DNA from 2 places in the Citrobacter sp. GW821-FHT07H02 genome. Region 1 is predicted to be linked to the other one. Evidence: riboswitches for the same ligand, from Rfam matches in the RefSeq annotation. Region 1 holds a riboswitch; the other holds the start of a gene.
The links. Region 1 has a riboswitch for thiamine pyrophosphate ahead of thiC (phosphomethylpyrimidine synthase ThiC). Riboswitches for the same ligand answer to the same signal wherever they lie in the genome.

Region 1 (8,031 bases):
CACAGCACCGGGTCGGCACCGCAGTAGGGCAACACTACAAAGCCTTGCTTGACCAGCGCCTCGGCGGCTTTCAGTGTTTCTATCGGATCCGGCAGCAACCAGCGCGCGTCGGGGTGAATTTCCAGTTTTAGCCAGTGGGTGCCCAGTGCTTCCCGCGCTAATTGCGCGGCAAAAATGGCCTCCTCCGCCGTTTTAGCACCGGAGGTATTGGGCAACAGCGTGACGCCCGCTTCCAATAACGGCGCCAGAATAGCGTCGTTGTGCTGACGCAAGTCAACGCGCTTCATCGCCAGCGTCACAAGCTCGCTGCCGGAGGCGCGAATCGCCTCTGCCATTAAGGATGAAGAGGCGAATTTCCCTGTCCCCGTGAACAGGTGTGAGTCGAACGTTTTGTCTGCAATACGTAACATATCAGCCCCCGGCAATAACCTGAAAAAGCAGGATCTGATCACCGTCCTGCACAATGTGATGTTCCCACTGTTCGCGCGGCAGGATCTGTTGATTGAGCGCCAGCGCGGCACCAGGCTTGAGTTGGTCGAGCTGATTCAGCAGGTCGGTAACAGACACTCCCACTGCGCACTGCATCGACTCATCATTGAACTGAATCTGCATGTTGCCCTCCACATACCGGGCAGTCGCTGGCGCGTTGTAACGCCAGGCTGCGCCACTGGCTGGTTTTGGCGTCAAACAGACGCAGTTTGCCCGTGGGCGTTTCCATGCCGTTCAGGAGTTTAATGGCCTCCAGCGCCTGCAATGTGCCCATCACGCCGACCACTGGCCCCACGATGCCGGCGGTACGGCAGTTGCGTTCCGGCTCTTCGTCGTCCGGCCACAGGCAGCGATAACAGCCCTGCTCCCAGGGAGGCGTCAGAACCATTAATTGACCGCCAAAGCCAACGGCGCTGGCGGTAATCAGTGGCGTATTGAGCGCGACGCAGGCGGCGTTGATCGCCTGGCGGGTGGCCATGTTGTCGGTACAATCCAGTACCACATCAGCATTTGCGACCGCGTGTCGAAGCGCATCGCCGGAGAGACGTTGCTGTAACGCCACCAGTTCAATATCCGGGTTGAGACGCGCCAGTCTCTGCTTCGTGACGTGCGATTTCGGGCGGGCGATATCATCGGTAGTGAAGAGAATTTGCCGTTGCAGGTTACTCAGATGTACATCGTCATCGTCAGCCAGAACCAACGTGCCGATGCCCGCGCCCGCAAGATAGAGCGCGGCGGGCGAGCCTAATCCGCCTAAACCGATGACCAGCACGTGGCTTGCGAGCAGCTTTTGCTGCCCTTCAATCGCGATATCGCCAAGCAAGATCTGGCGGCTGTAGCGCATAAAGTCACGATCATTCATCGCCAGCTCCTGCTACCGAAAGCAACTGCGCGGTGGCGGCACGCCAGTCTGTTGCCTGCGTAATCGCGCTGACGACGGCAATACTGCCGACCCCGGTAGCCAGTACCGTAGGCGCGCGCTCAAGGCTAATCCCGCCGATGGCGACGGCAGGATAATCAGCCAGACGTTCAATATGGCGTGCCAGCTGTTCCAGCCCTTGCGGGGCGGAGGGCATCTGTTTGGTTTGTGTTGGGAAGACATGCCCCAGCGCGATATACGAAGGACGCGCGGCCAGCGCCACGTCAATTTCCATATCATCATGGGTCGAGACGCCAAGGCGCAGCCCTGCCGCCTGAATCGCCTTCAGATCGGTGGTTTCGAGATCTTCCTGACCCAGATGGACACCGTACGCGTTGTGCTTGATCGCCAGTCGCCAGTAGTCGTTGATGAACAACCGGGCGTCAAAACGACGCCCCAGCGTAATCGCGGCGATAACGTCCGCTTCCACGTCTTCATCGCGCTTATCTTTAATCCGCAGTTGGATCGTGCGCACGCCCGCCTCCAGCAGGCGTTCAATCCAGAGTACGCTGTCTACCACCGGATAAAGTCCGAGACGGAAAGGGACGGTGGGGAAATCAGGCTGGTACATCAGGCTTCCTCCCGCTTCAGATAGATTTCACCGCCTTTGGCACGGAAGTTCTCCGACATGTCTGCCATGCCCACTTCAATGGTTTGTGCGGCGGCGTAGTCACGAACTTCCTGGCTGATTTTCATCGAGCAGAACTTCGGCCCACACATGGAGCAGAAGTGGGCGACTTTGCCGGATTCCTGCGGCAGCGTTTCATCGTGGTACGCACGGGCGGTGAACGGGTCGAGGGCCAGATTAAACTGGTCTTCCCAACGGAATTCGAAGCGCGCTTTCGACATGGCGTTATCGCGAATTTGCGCGCCCGGGTGGCCCTTCGCCAGGTCGGCGGCGTGCGCGGCGATCTTGTAGGTGATCAGCCCCTGTTTCACATCTTCTTTGTTTGGCAGGCCGAGGTGCTCTTTCGGGGTGACGTAGCAGAGCATCGCGCAGCCAAACCAGCCAATCATCGCCGCGCCAATCCCGGAAGTGAAATGGTCATAACCCGGTGCAATATCGGTGGTCAATGGGCCTAAGGTGTAGAACGGCGCTTCATGACAGTGCTCCAGTTCTTCGGTCATGTTGCGACGGATCATCTGCATCGGGACATGTCCCGGACCTTCAATCATTACCTGTACGTCATATTCCCAGGCGATTTTGGTCAGTTCGCCGAGCGTATGCAGTTCGGCAAACTGTGCTTCGTCGTTGGCGTCACGAACGGAGCCAGGACGCAGGCCATCACCGAGAGAGAGTGCAACGTCGTAGGCGGCGCAGATTTCGCAAATCTCACGGAAGTGCTCGTAGAGGAAGTTTTCCTGATGATGGGAGAGGCACCATTTCGCCATAATTGAACCGCCGCGCGAGACAATCCCGGTCAGCCGTTTAGCGGTCATCGGCACGTAGCGCAGCAGCACACCTGCGTGGATGGTGAAGTAATCCACCCCCTGTTCCGCCTGCTCCAGCAGCGTATCGCGGAAGGCTTCCCAGGTCAGATCTTCGGCGATCCCATTGACCTTCTCCAGCGCCTGGTAGATCGGCACTGTACCGATCGGCACCGGGCTGTTACGCAGGATCCACTCGCGGGTTTCGTGGATATAGCGGCCTGTTGAAAGGTCCATCACCGTATCTGCCCCCCAGCGTGTGGACCAGACCAGTTTTTCGACCTCTTCTTCGATGGAAGAGGTCACCGCAGAATTGCCGATATTGGCGTTTACTTTGACCAGGAAGTTGCGGCCAATAATCATTGGCTCAGATTCCGGATGGTTAATGTTCGCAGGAATAATCGCGCGTCCGGCGGCCACTTCATCACGGACAAACTCCGGGGTGATGTTTTCCGGCAGGCGTGCGCCAAAGCCTTCGCCTGGATGCTGGTGGCGTAACACTTCGCTGCGAATACGCTCGCGCCCCATATTTTCACGGATAGCGATGAACTCCATCTCCGGCGTGACGATACCCTGGCGCGCATAATGCAATTGCGTGACGCATTTCCCGGCTTTGGCACGTTTCGGCGTTAACAGGCCCGTGAAACGGAGTTCGTCCAGACCGTCATCGGCCAGGCGCTCTTTGGTATAGGCAGAGCTGCGGTCGGTCAGTGCTTCACTATCGGTGCGGGCGTCAATCCACGGTTGACGCAGTTTTGCCAGACCCTGTTCAACATTAATCGCGATATCAGGATCGCCGTACGGACCCGAGGTGTCATACACCGGAATGGCTTCGTTTTCTTCGTATTGTGGATGGTCTTTTGTGCCGCCGGTTAACGTCGGACTAAGCTGGATTTCCCGCATTGGGATGCGGATATCCGCCTGCGAGCCGGTGATATAGATCCGTCTGGAGTTAGGAAAGGCGGTGCCTTCCAGCGTATTGATGAAGTGTTGTGCTTGTTCGCGTTGCTGGCGACGGGTTAATTTTGTTGCAGACATAGCTCATTCCAAAAAAGTAAGGACGTGGCTTGTCAGACGACGGATGAAGCAAGAGAGACGATCGCCGCAATGGCGATGCAATAGCAGATTGACTCTTGTTCCCTTCGCAGGTTTTAACCTGATCAGGTTCCGCGGATCCCGAATTAACGGTCTCAGCCCGTGCTTTCACACTGGGCACTCCGACAAGAAATAACCCCCAGTAAAGGGGGCGACAAAGGTAAGTTACGCGTTAATAGCGTCGAACTCAAGCAGGACGTTTTGCCCTGGCACTGTCGTGCATCGCGTCAAAGACCAGCATGATCAGCTTGTCTTCAAGGATAAATCGGGATTCCAGCGCTTCGCCGATATCTGATAAAACCTTTTGAAATTCAAGATAGTTATCATGATCGATGGCCATTTCCAGGCTGGAGTCGTAGTAATCCATAATGCGTTGCGTATTGGCTTCCAGCAGCGGCCAAATTTTCGTTGCGTTTAAAAGCTGCCCGTTACCTTCCAATTTATGGAGAATACGTTCATAAATACTGAAGTGTCCGGCGGAAAGGTAATCGACCAGACTTTGACAAAAATCATCCAGCGCTTTTTCGTTTAAGCGCATGTACGATTCTTTGCCAGGCTTAATGCCAACCAAATTGTAGTAAGCCACGAGCAGATGCTTACGTACATGTAGCCAGCGATCAACCAGTTTATTACTTCCTCTGACGTGCTCTGTCAGGTTATCCAGCTGGTTTAACATGATTGACTCCGCAAGTTTAGATTCAAAAAACTGCTCACTCAAAAATGTAAAAATAATGTAAACAACATGCCTGTGAAGCAAAGGTAGCGCAAGAGATATGGATCGTATAATTGAAAAATTAGACAGCGGCTGGTGGATTGTCAGCCATGAGCAAAAAATATGGCTACCTCGCGGAGAGCTGCCGCATGGCGAAGCGGCAAGTTTTGATCTGACGGGGCAGCGCGCACTCCAGATTGGGGAGTGGGAAGGCGAACCCATCTGGTTGGTACAGCAGCATCGCCGCCATGATATGGGGTCCGTACGACAGGTTATCGATCAGGATGTCGGTCTGTTTCAACTGGCGGGGCGCGGCGTGCAACTGGCGGAGTTTTACCGTTCACATAAATTCTGTGGCTACTGCGGGCACACAATGTACCCGAGTAAAACCGAATGGGCCATGTTGTGCAGTCATTGCCGCGAACGCTATTACCCTCAGATAGCGCCTTGCATTATTGTGGCGATTCGCCGTGAAGACACCCTTTTGCTCGCCCAACATACCCGCCATCGCAATGGCGTGCATACGGTGCTGGCCGGATTTGTTGAAGTGGGGGAAACCCTGGAACAAGCGGTGGCGCGTGAAGTCATGGAAGAAAGCCGTATTAAAGTGAAGAACCTGCGCTATGTCACGTCGCAGCCGTGGCCATTCCCGATGTCGCTCATGACTGCGTTTATGGCAGAGTACGACAGCGGGGAGATTGTTATCGATCCGAAGGAGTTACTGGACGCGGGTTGGTATCGTTATGACGATCTTCCGCTACTGCCGCCGCCGGGCACTGTCGCTCGTCGGTTGATCGAAGATACGGTGGCAATGTGTCGGGCAGAGTACGAGTGACATGATACACTGGACGCATAACGCTAAAGGAATGTAAAAATGACCGAACTGAAAAACGATCGTTACCTGCGTGCGCTGCTGCGCCAGCCCGTTGATGTCACCCCTGTATGGATGATGCGCCAGGCAGGCCGTTATCTCCCGGAGTATAAAGCCACCCGCGCACAAGCGGGCGATTTTATGTCACTGTGCAAAAATGCCGAGCTGGCGTGCGAAGTCACGCTCCAGCCGCTGCGCCGTTACCCGCTTGATGCGGCGATCCTCTTTTCGGACATCCTGACCATTCCGGATGCGATGGGCCTGGGGCTTTACTTTGAAGCCGGAGAAGGCCCGCGCTTTACCGCGCCGGTGACCTGCAAAGCCGACGTCGAAAAACTGCCAATCCCTGATCCCGAGGATGAACTGGGCTACGTGATGAATGCAGTACGCACTATTCGTCGCGAACTGAAAGGCGAAGTCCCGTTGATTGGTTTTTCCGGCAGTCCATGGACGCTGGCAACGTACATGGTGGAAGGCGGTAGCAGCAAAGCCTTTACCGTCATTAAAAAGATGATGTATGCAGACCCGCAGGCGCTCCATTTACTGCTCGATAAACTGGCGAAAAGCGTCACGTTGTATCTCAATGCGCAGATCAAAGCGGGCGCGCAGTCGGTGATGATTTTCGATACCTGGGGCGGCGTGCTGACCGGGCGCGATTATCAGCAGTTCTCGCTCTATTACATGCATAAAATCGTCGATGGTCTCCTGCGTGAGAATGAAGGGCGTCGTGTGCCGGTCACGCTGTTTACCAAAGGCGGCGGCCAATGGCTGGAAGCGATGGCGGAAACGGGCTGTGATGCGCTGGGACTCGACTGGACCACAGACATTGCCGATGCGCGTCGTCGCGTAGGACATAAAGTGGCGCTGCAGGGGAATATGGATCCTTCCATGCTGTATGCACCAGCGGCGCGTATTGAAGAAGAGGTCGCGACGATTCTGGCGGGATTCGGCCAGGGTGAAGGCCACGTCTTCAACCTTGGGCACGGCATTCACCAGGATGTGCCGCCAGAACATGCTGGAACCTTTGTGGAGGCAGTACACCGGATTTCAGCGCAGTATCACCAGTAAGGGATCGGCATGGATCTCGCGTCGCTACGCGCTCAACAGCTTGAACTGGCTGCATCGGTTTCCCGCGAGGATCGTCTGGATAACGATCCTCCGGATCTGATCGCAGGCGCTGATGTTGGGTTTGAGCAGGGCGGTGAAGTGACGCGAGCCGCAATGGTACTGTTGAAGTATCCTTCGCTTGAGCTGGTGGAGTACAAGGTGGCGCGCATCGCCACCACCATGCCGTATATTCCTGGCTTTCTCTCCTTTCGTGAATATCCCGCGCTGCTGGCCGCGTGGGAGCAACTCTCGCATAAGCCTGATTTAGTGTTTGTCGATGGCCACGGTATTTCTCATCCGCGTCGCCTCGGTGTTGCCAGCCATTTTGGGCTGCTGGTGGATGTGCCGACCATCGGCGTGGCGAAAAAACGGCTGTGCGGCAAATTTGACCCTCTCTCTGCCGAACCCGGCGCGCTGGCGCCGTTAATGGATAAGGGCGAGCAGCTGGCATGGGTCTGGCGTAGCAAAGCGCGCTGCAATCCACTGTTTGTTTCGACCGGGCACCGGGTTGGGCTGGACAGCGCCCTTGCGTGGGTACAACGCTGTATGAAAGGGTATCGCTTACCCGAGCCTACGCGCTGGGCTGACGCGGTGGCGTCGGACCGTCCGGCATTTGCGCGTTGGCAAGAAATTCAGCCTTGATTCAGGTACACTTCCGCTAATTATCGTTTTCGAGATCTCATCATGTTACAAAACCCGATTCATCTGCGCCTTGAGAAGCTGGAAAGCTGGCAGCATGTCACTTTTATGGCCTGTTTGTGCGAACGCATGTACCCCAACTACGCCATGTTCTGTCAGCAAACTGAATTTGGCGATGGGCAGATTTACCGCCGAATTCTGGATTTGATTTGGGAAGTGCTGACGGTCAAAGATGCGAAAATCAATTTCGACAGCCAGCTGGAAAAGTTTGAAGAGGCCATTCCGTCGGCAGATGATTACGATTTGTACGGCGTTTATCCCGCGATTGATGCCTGTGTGGCATTAAGCGAATTGATGCACTCGCGTCTGAGTGGTGAAACGCTGGAGCATGCGATTGAAGTCAGTAAGACGTCTATTACCACCGTTGCGATGCTGGAAATGACGCAAGCTGGTCGTGAAATGACCGATGAAGAGCTCAAAGAGAACCCTGCGGTTGAGCAAGAATGGGACATTCAGTGGGAAATATTCCGACTTTTGGCCGATTGCGAAGAACGCGATATTGAGCTGATAAAAGGGTTACGCGCAGACCTGCGCGAGTCCGGCGAGAGTAATATCGGTATAATTTTTCCGCAATGAGACCAGAAAACGTGATTTAACGCCTGATTTGTCATGCCTGAAGGCTTCCCTTCCGCCCCCCGTCTGGTCTACATTTGGGGGGCGAAAAAAAGTGGCTATCGGTGCGTGTATGCAGGAGAGTGCTTTTCTGGCATT
Region 2 (8,031 bases), on a different contig from region 1:
TTGATAAAGTATTTATCGGCTCCTGCACCAACTCGCGTATTGAAGATTTGCGTGCGGCGGCAGAAATCGCCAAAGGCCGCAAAGTGGCTCCGGGTGTACAGGCGCTGGTCGTGCCAGGCTCTGGCCCGGTGAAAGCCCAGGCGGAAGCGGAAGGTCTGGACAAGATCTTCATTGAAGCCGGTTTTGAGTGGCGTTTACCCGGTTGTTCCATGTGTCTGGCAATGAACAACGATCGCCTGAATCCGGGTGAACGTTGCGCTTCCACCAGCAACCGTAACTTTGAAGGTCGTCAGGGACGCGGTGGACGCACACACTTAGTCAGCCCGGCCATGGCCGCCGCCGCCGCCGTTACCGGTTATTTTGCCGACATTCGCAGCATCAAATAAGGAAACCACCATGGCAGAGAAATTTATCCAACATACAGGCCTGGTTGTCCCGCTGGATGCCGCCAACGTCGACACCGACGCCATTATTCCTAAGCAGTTTTTGCAGAAAGTCACCCGTACCGGCTTTGGCGCACACCTGTTTAACGACTGGCGATTCCTGGATGAACAGGGCCAGCAGCCCAACCCGGAGTTCGTACTGAACTTCCCGCAATATAAAGGGGCCTCCATTCTTCTGGCGCGGGAAAACTTTGGCTGCGGTTCTTCACGCGAGCACGCGCCATGGGCGCTGACGGATTACGGGTTCAAAGTGGTCATCGCCCCCAGCTTCGCGGATATTTTCTACGGCAACAGCTTCAACAATCAGTTGTTGCCAGTAAAGTTAAGCGATGCGGAAGTGGATGAACTGTTTACCCTGGTGCAGGCGAATCCGGGCATCACATTCGACGTGGACCTGGAGGCTCAGGTGGTAAAAGCGGGAGATAAATCCTACCCCTTTGCGCTCGACGCATTTCGCCGCCACTGCATGATGAACGGTCTGGACAGCATCGGGCTGACACTGCAACACGAAGATGCCATTACGGCATATGAAGAGAAGCAACCGGTGTTTATGCGCTAACCCCAGGTGCCGCCTGGGAGAATTGCCCGGCGGCACTTCGTTTGCACGGGCCTACAAAGTCCGTGTAGGCCGGGTAAGGCGAAGCCGCCACCCGGCAAAATTAAACATCTTTTACTCGTCCGGTCATCGCCAGCGTCACCACAGAGATCGCCGCAATCACCCAATAGACGGCAAAATGCCCGTAACTTTGCGCTACCGCGCCCTGGATAACTCCGGCCAGGATCACTCCCGTTGAAATACTGTTGGTGAACAACGTTGTTGCCGACCCCGCCCGCCCCGGCATCAGATCCTGAAACCACAACATCCCGATACCCGCGATAATGCCAATAAACACCGCATTAAACAGTTGCAACACCAGCAACGCCGCATGGCTGTGAAAAAAGATAAGTCCAAGATAGAAAAGGACGCCTGCCGCGACCGCCGTGATCATCATGCGCCGCTTTCCGAAGCGCTTCACATAATAGCCCGCGAGGATCATCGCCGGAATTTCCAGCCCTGCTGCCGTCCCCATCAGGATCCCCGCCAGTTTATCCGGCAGCCCAAGATCGCTGCTAATCCAGAGCGGCATATCAATGATGTACATGGTGTTGCAGGTCCACATTAAGGTGGAGGCAATAAACAACATCCGCACATTTTTATCCTGCCAGCCGCCGGTCGGCGTTTCAGGCGCATCAACGGGTTGCTCAACGCGCGCCACCGAAGGCAGTATCAACGCAATCAGCACGAGGCTGATAGCAAAGATCCCGGCCGCAATAGCAAACATCGTGGTGAAGCCATAATTCAGCGCCAGCATAAACGCCAGCGGCGGGCCAATCACCCACGCCAGCGAGAGCTGGGCACGCATCACCGAGCTGAACATCACCACTTCCCGCGCCGAACTGTCTGCATACTCCCGCGCCAGCGCAAACAGCTGCGGCATGGCGCTATTCGCCAGCGATGCCAGCAGTACGCCACAGGTAATCAACGTGAGGTAATGGCGATTAAACGCAAACAACAGCGCGTTACCGATGGCCATCAGACAGCAAAACATGATCAGTCGACGGCGGTCGCCCCGGCTATCCGAACGTTTTGCCAGCCCCAGACTCACCGCGATCCCGGCAATGGCGTTTACCGTATAAAACAGCCCGACCCAAAACGGTTGCGCCCCCACTTCACGGCTCAAAAACAGGCTCAACGTCGGTGCCTGAAGCGCGCCTGCCACGCCCATCATAAAAGCCACCAGCATGAACGCCGCGTAAACGCCGTTAAGACGCCGCCCCATCGTCATAATCCAGAGCATACAGTTCCTTAATTGTGCTGCTGAAACGAAAAAAGCCAGCAGGTATTATCTGCTGGCGGGTGATTTTAGGCCAGAGCCTACACCAATACTCAGTCACACATGATGTCTGCAATTTGGACCTCAGAGGTCAGGCTGTCACCTCCCATTGCATCAGTTCTTCGAGCACCTTTAAGCGCTGCGGCGCGCTCAGGCAAGCCAACCAGGACAACCCTTCTGTCGCGGTAAAGTAGTGCAGAAAAAACGGACGCATAGTCGACCTCTCCATATTGCTTCATCGGAATCCATTATTGGCCTAATATGGGGATTATAAAATTGCTGAGTTTTTCGCAGGAGTTCCTCTTTTATGTCTTCAGGTCGTCTGCAACAACAGTTCATCCGTCTGTGGCAATGCTGTGATGGAAAAACGCAAGACACCACGCTGAATGAGCTGGCGGAACTGTTAAGTTGCTCCCGCCGCCATATGCGTACGCTGCTGAACACCATGCAGGCGCGCGGCTGGCTGACCTGGGAAGCCGAAGTCGGACGCGGTAAACGCTCACGCCTGACCTTCCTCTACACCGGACTTGCGCTACAGCAACAGCGGGCGGAGGACCTGCTGGAGCAGGACCGCATAGACCAGCTGGTGCAATTAGTCGGTGACAAAACGGCCGTACGGCAAATGCTGGTTTCACATCTGGGGCGCAGCTTCCGTCAGGGCCGACATATCCTGCGTGTGCTTTACTATCGACCGATGCACAACCTGCTGCCGGGCAGCGCATTACGCCGTTCTGAAACCCACATCGCCCGGCAAATCTTCAGCGCGCTAACCCGCGTAAATGAGGAAAATGGGGAACTGGAAGCCGATATTGCCCATCACTGGCAGCAAATTTCTCCTTTGCAATGGCGATTCTTTCTGCGACCGGGGATTCACTTTCACCACGGGCGAGAGCTGGAAATGGAAGATGTGGTGGCGTCTCTCACGCGCATCAACGCCCTTCCGCTCTACTCGCACATCACGCAGATTGTCTCTCCGACAACCTGGACGCTGGATGTCCATCTCTCACAACCCGATCGCTGGCTTCCGTGGTTGTTAGGCCAGGTTCCGGCGATGATCCTGCCGCGAGAATGGGAAACCCTGAACAATTTCTCCAGCCATCCAATAGGTACTGGCCCTTATGCCGTGATGCGCAATACGCGTAATCAGCTGAAGATCCACGCCTTTGACGATTACTTTGGCTATCGGGCACTCATTGATGAAGTGAATGTTTGGGTGTTGCCGGACATTAGCGAAGAACCGACGTGCGGCCTGATGCTCGAAGGCACTGTAGAAAGTGAAAAGGCCATTGAGAGTCGTCTTGAGGAAGGCTGTTACTATTTACTCTTTGATGCGCGAACCCATCGCGGTGCCAATCAGCACGTCAGAGAGTGGGTAAGCCACGTGCTTTCCCCTACCCATTTGCTTTACCACGCCGATGAGCAGTACCAGCGCCTGTGGTTCCCCGCCTATGGATTACTGCCCCGCTGGCACCATGCCCGGCCGGGGCGCGGTGAAAAACCTGCGGGTCTGGAAACCCTGACGCTGACGTACTATCGCGAACACATTGAACATCGGGTTATCGCCCAGATCATGAGCGACCTGCTGGCAGAACATCAGGTTCACCTGAATATTCAGGAGATCGACTACGATCAGTGGCACGCAGGCGAGATCGAAAGCGACATCTGGCTAAATAGCGCCAACTTTACGTTGCCGCTCGATTTCTCACTATTCGCTCACTTATGCGAAGTGCCTTTGCTACAAAACTGTATCCCACGAGACTGGAAGGAAGATGCCGCGCAATGGCACGCAGGCGAGATGAATCTGGCCGCGTGGTGCCAACAGTTGCTCGCCAGCAAAGCGATTGTGCCGCTCATTCACCACTGGCTGATCATTCAGGGACAGCGCAGTATGCGCGGCTTGCGGATGAATACGCTCGGCTGGTTCGACTTTAAATCGGCGTGGTTTGCCCCACCGGATCCTTAACCCTTTTGATCTCTTCACGTAATCATTACAATGTGCCGTTCTCAACGGGGTGCTGCGCCATGTGCGCGGGCTGAGAAAATACCCGTCGAACCTGATCCGGATAACGCCGGCGAAGGGATTTGAGGCTAATGCTCAAGTCCTTTGCCACTCTTTTACTGAGGTGCAAAGTGTTAAAAAAATGTCTTCCCTTACTGGTGCTGTGTGCTGCACCGGCCTTCGCTAAACCGGTCCTGACCGTGTACACCTACGACTCTTTCGCCGCCGACTGGGGACCCGGTCCCACCATCAAGAAAGCTTTCGAAGCCGACTGCCAGTGCGAACTGAAAATGGTGGCGCTGGAAGATGGCGTCTCGTTGCTTAATCGCCTGCGTATGGAAGGGAAGAACAGCAAAGCGGATGTGGTGCTTGGGCTGGACAACAACCTGCTCGAGGCCGCCACGCAAACCAACCTGTTTGCGAAAAGCGGCATTGCGCCTGATGCCGTCAACGTACCTGGCGGTTGGCAGAACGAGACCTTTGTCCCCTTCGACTACGGATACTTCGCGTTTGTTTATGATAAAAACAAGCTGAAAAACCCGCCTAAAAGCCTGAAGGAGCTCGTTGAAAGCGACCAGAAATGGCGCGTGATTTATCAGGATCCGCGTACCAGCACGCCGGGTCTTGGACTGATGTTGTGGATGCAGAAAGTCTATGGCGATAAGGCCCCCGAAGCCTGGCAGAAACTGGCGGCCAAAACGGTCACCGTCACCAAAGGCTGGAGCGAAGCCTATGGCCTGTTCCTGAAAGGGGAAAGCGATCTGGTGCTGAGCTACACCACCTCTCCGGCGTATCACATTATCGAAGAGAAAAAAGACCATTACGCTGCGGCAAACTTCAGCGAAGGCCACTATCTGCAGGTAGAAGTCGCCGCCCGTACCGCCGCCAGCAAACAGCCGGAACTGGCAGAGAAATTCCTCAAATTTATGGTTTCTCCGGCATTCCAGAACGCCATCCCCACCGGCAACTGGATGTACCCTGTCACCAACGTCACTCTACCCGCCGGGTTTGATCAGTTGACCAAACCGGCCACTACGCTGGAGTTCACTCCTGCTGAAGTGGCATCTCAACGTCAGGCATGGATCAGCGAATGGCAACGCGCCGTCAGCCGTTAATTCCCGGCTGGCTGATACCCGGACTTTCTGCCGCCACGCTGATAGTGGCGGTTGCTCTGGCCGCATTTCTGGCGCTCTGGCTTAACGCGCCGCAGGGAGAATGGCTCTCGCTTTGGCAGGACAGCTACCTGTGGCACGTGGTGCGTTTTTCGTTCTGGCAGGCGTTTCTCTCAGCGCTGTTATCGGTGGTCCCGGCGATTTTCCTTGCCAGGGCGCTTTACCGACGCCGTTTCCCCGGTCGTCTGGCGTTATTACGCTTGTGCGCCATGACCCTGATTCTGCCGGTACTGGTCGCCGTTTTCGGTATTCTCAGCGTCTACGGTCGCCAGGGCTGGCTCGCCACACTCTGGCAAGCGCTGGGGCTGGAGTGGCGTTTCTCGCCTTACGGGTTGCAGGGCATTCTGCTGGCGCACGTCTTTTTTAATCTGCCGATGGCCAGCCGCTTGCTACTCCAGGCGCTGGAAAACATCCCCGGCGAACAGCGACAGCTCGCGGCGCAGTTAGGCATGCGCGGCTGGAATTTTTTCCGCTTTGTGGAGTGGCCGTGGTTACGTCGGCAGATCCCTCCGGTGGCGGCGCTCATTTTTATGCTCTGCTTCGCCAGTTTTGCGACCGTACTTTCACTCGGCGGCGGCCCTCAGGCCACCACCATCGAGCTGGCGATTTATCAGGCTCTCAGTTACGACTTCGATCCTGCGCGGGCGGCAATACTGGCGTTGATCCAGATGACATGCTGCCTGGCGCTGGTGCTGCTCAGCCAGCGTTTAAGCAAGGCCATTGCGCCGGGAACGACGCTGGTGCAAGGCTGGCGCGATCCGGACGATCGCCTGCATAGCCGCCTGACCGACGCAGCGCTGATTATTCTGGCACTGTTGCTACTGCTGCCTCCGCTATTGGCGGTCATTGTTGACGGTTTCAACCGCCATTTGCTGGATGTCCTCGCACAACCTGTGCTCTGGCAGGCCCTGTGGACATCACTGCGGATCGCACTGGCCGCCGGTTTGCTGTGCGTGGTTCTGACCATGATGCTGTTGTGGAGTAGCCGAGAACTGCGGGCACGGCAACAGGTGCTGGCAGGTCAAACGCTGGAATTGAGCGGCATGTTGATTCTTGCCATGCCCGGTATTGTCCTGGCAACAGGCTTTTTTCTGCTGCTGAACAACAGTATCGGTTTGCCGGAATCCGCAGACGGAATTGTGATTTTCACCAATGCGTTAATGGCGATTCCTTACGCACTGAAAGTGCTGGAGAACCCTATGCGAGACGTGACGGCACGTTACAGTATGCTGTGCCAGTCGCTGGGGATCGAGGGATGGTCACGCCTGAACGTGGTGGAACTGCGCGCACTGAAACGGCCGCTGGCGCAGGCGCTGGCGTTTGCCTGCGTACTTTCGATTGGCGATTTTGGCGTCGTCGCCCTGTTTGGCAACGATGATTTCCGCACACTGCCATTTTATCTGTACCAGCAGATTGGCTCTTACCGCAGTCAGGACGGTGCGGTAACGGCATTATTGCTGCTGATACTCTGCTTTATGCTCTTTACCGTGATTGAAAAACTACCGGGGCGACATGCTAACTCTGACTGATATCACCTGGCTTTATCACCATTTGCCGATGCGTTTTACGCTTTCTGTGGAACGCGGCGAACAGGTGGCGGTGCTGGGGCCAAGCGGTGCCGGGAAAAGCACCTTGTTGAATCTCGTTGCGGGATTCCTCGCACCCGCCAGCGGTACTCTGCTGATTGAAAGCGAGGATCACACCACCACGCCCCCGGCCCGTCGCCCGGTCTCGATGCTGTTTCAGGAAAACAACCTGTTCAGCCATCTGACGGTGCAACAAAACATCGGTCTTGGGCTTGATCCGGGACTGAAGCTCAATGCGCTCCAGCGGGAGAAAATTCAGCATATTGCCCGCCAGATGGGCATCGATAACCTGATGGCGCGTTTACCGGGCGAGCTTTCCGGCGGTCAGCGCCAACGTGCGGCGCTGGCGCGCTGCCTGGTCCGCGAACAGCCGGTGCTGCTGCTCGACGAACCGTTTTCCGCACTCGACCCCGCCCTGCGCCAGGAAATGCTGACGTTGGTCAGCGACGTGTGCCGCGAACGGCAATTGACCTTGCTGATGGTGTCTCACAGCATAGAGGACGCGGCGCGTATTGCGACACGTTCCGTCGTGGTGGCTGACGGGCGCATTGCGTGGCAGGGAACCACGGATGAACTGTTAAGCGGTCATTCCAGCGCGTCGGCGCTATTGGGGATTAAAGCATAAATAGCATTGCCGGATGGCGGCGTGTAGGCCGGATAAGGTGAAACCGCCATCCGGCATAAACCGAACTCAGTAACCCACGACTTTTCGCAGAATATCAAGATAGACCGGCATCAGCGGGTGGCGTAGCAACGCCACCAGCGCCATCACGCCGATAGCGAGGAGCGCCGGGGTCAGCCACAACAAGCGGCCACGCGGCAAATAGGAGGTCAGACGATCGGGGGCAGCCTTACCGAAACGCCACAACCGCCAGCACAGCCAGCCCGCGACCCACAGCAGCAGCGCCGTGGCCAGTAACAGCCATTTAAAACCGCCGCTCTGCATGCCCTCGGGAA

Region 2: another riboswitch for thiamine pyrophosphate. It lies ahead of thiB (thiamine ABC transporter substrate binding subunit); the one in region 1 lies ahead of thiC (phosphomethylpyrimidine synthase ThiC).

What each region holds. Positions count from the first base shown of each region.
Region 1 covers NZ_JBWKPZ010000031.1:21,909-29,939, forward strand. Annotated here, with positions in the region: gene thiG (thiazole synthase) at 1-410, opposite strand, end outside; gene thiS (sulfur carrier protein ThiS) at 412-612, opposite strand; gene thiF (thiazole biosynthesis adenylyltransferase ThiF) at 593-1,351, opposite strand; gene thiE (thiamine phosphate synthase) at 1,344-1,979, opposite strand; gene thiC (phosphomethylpyrimidine synthase ThiC) at 1,979-3,874, opposite strand; TPP riboswitch at 3,957-4,066, opposite strand; gene rsd (sigma D regulator) at 4,119-4,607, opposite strand; gene nudC (NAD(+) diphosphatase) at 4,705-5,478, shown strand; gene hemE (uroporphyrinogen decarboxylase) at 5,518-6,582, shown strand; gene nfi (deoxyribonuclease V) at 6,592-7,263, shown strand; gene AC07NP_RS21680 (YjaG family protein) at 7,306-7,896, shown strand.
Region 2 covers NZ_JBWKPZ010000004.1:100,620-108,650, reverse strand. Annotated here, with positions in the region: gene leuC (3-isopropylmalate dehydratase large subunit) at 1-386, shown strand, start outside; gene leuD (3-isopropylmalate dehydratase small subunit) at 397-1,002, shown strand; gene AC07NP_RS07465 (sugar efflux transporter) at 1,103-2,281, opposite strand; gene sgrT (glucose uptake inhibitor SgrT) at 2,409-2,531, opposite strand; gene sgrR (HTH-type transcriptional regulator SgrR) at 2,625-4,280, shown strand; TPP riboswitch at 4,316-4,416, shown strand; gene thiB (thiamine ABC transporter substrate binding subunit) at 4,448-5,431, shown strand; gene thiP (thiamine/thiamine pyrophosphate ABC transporter permease ThiP) at 5,407-7,017, shown strand; gene thiQ (thiamine ABC transporter ATP-binding protein ThiQ) at 7,001-7,699, shown strand; gene AC07NP_RS07435 (DedA family protein) at 7,766-8,031, opposite strand, start outside.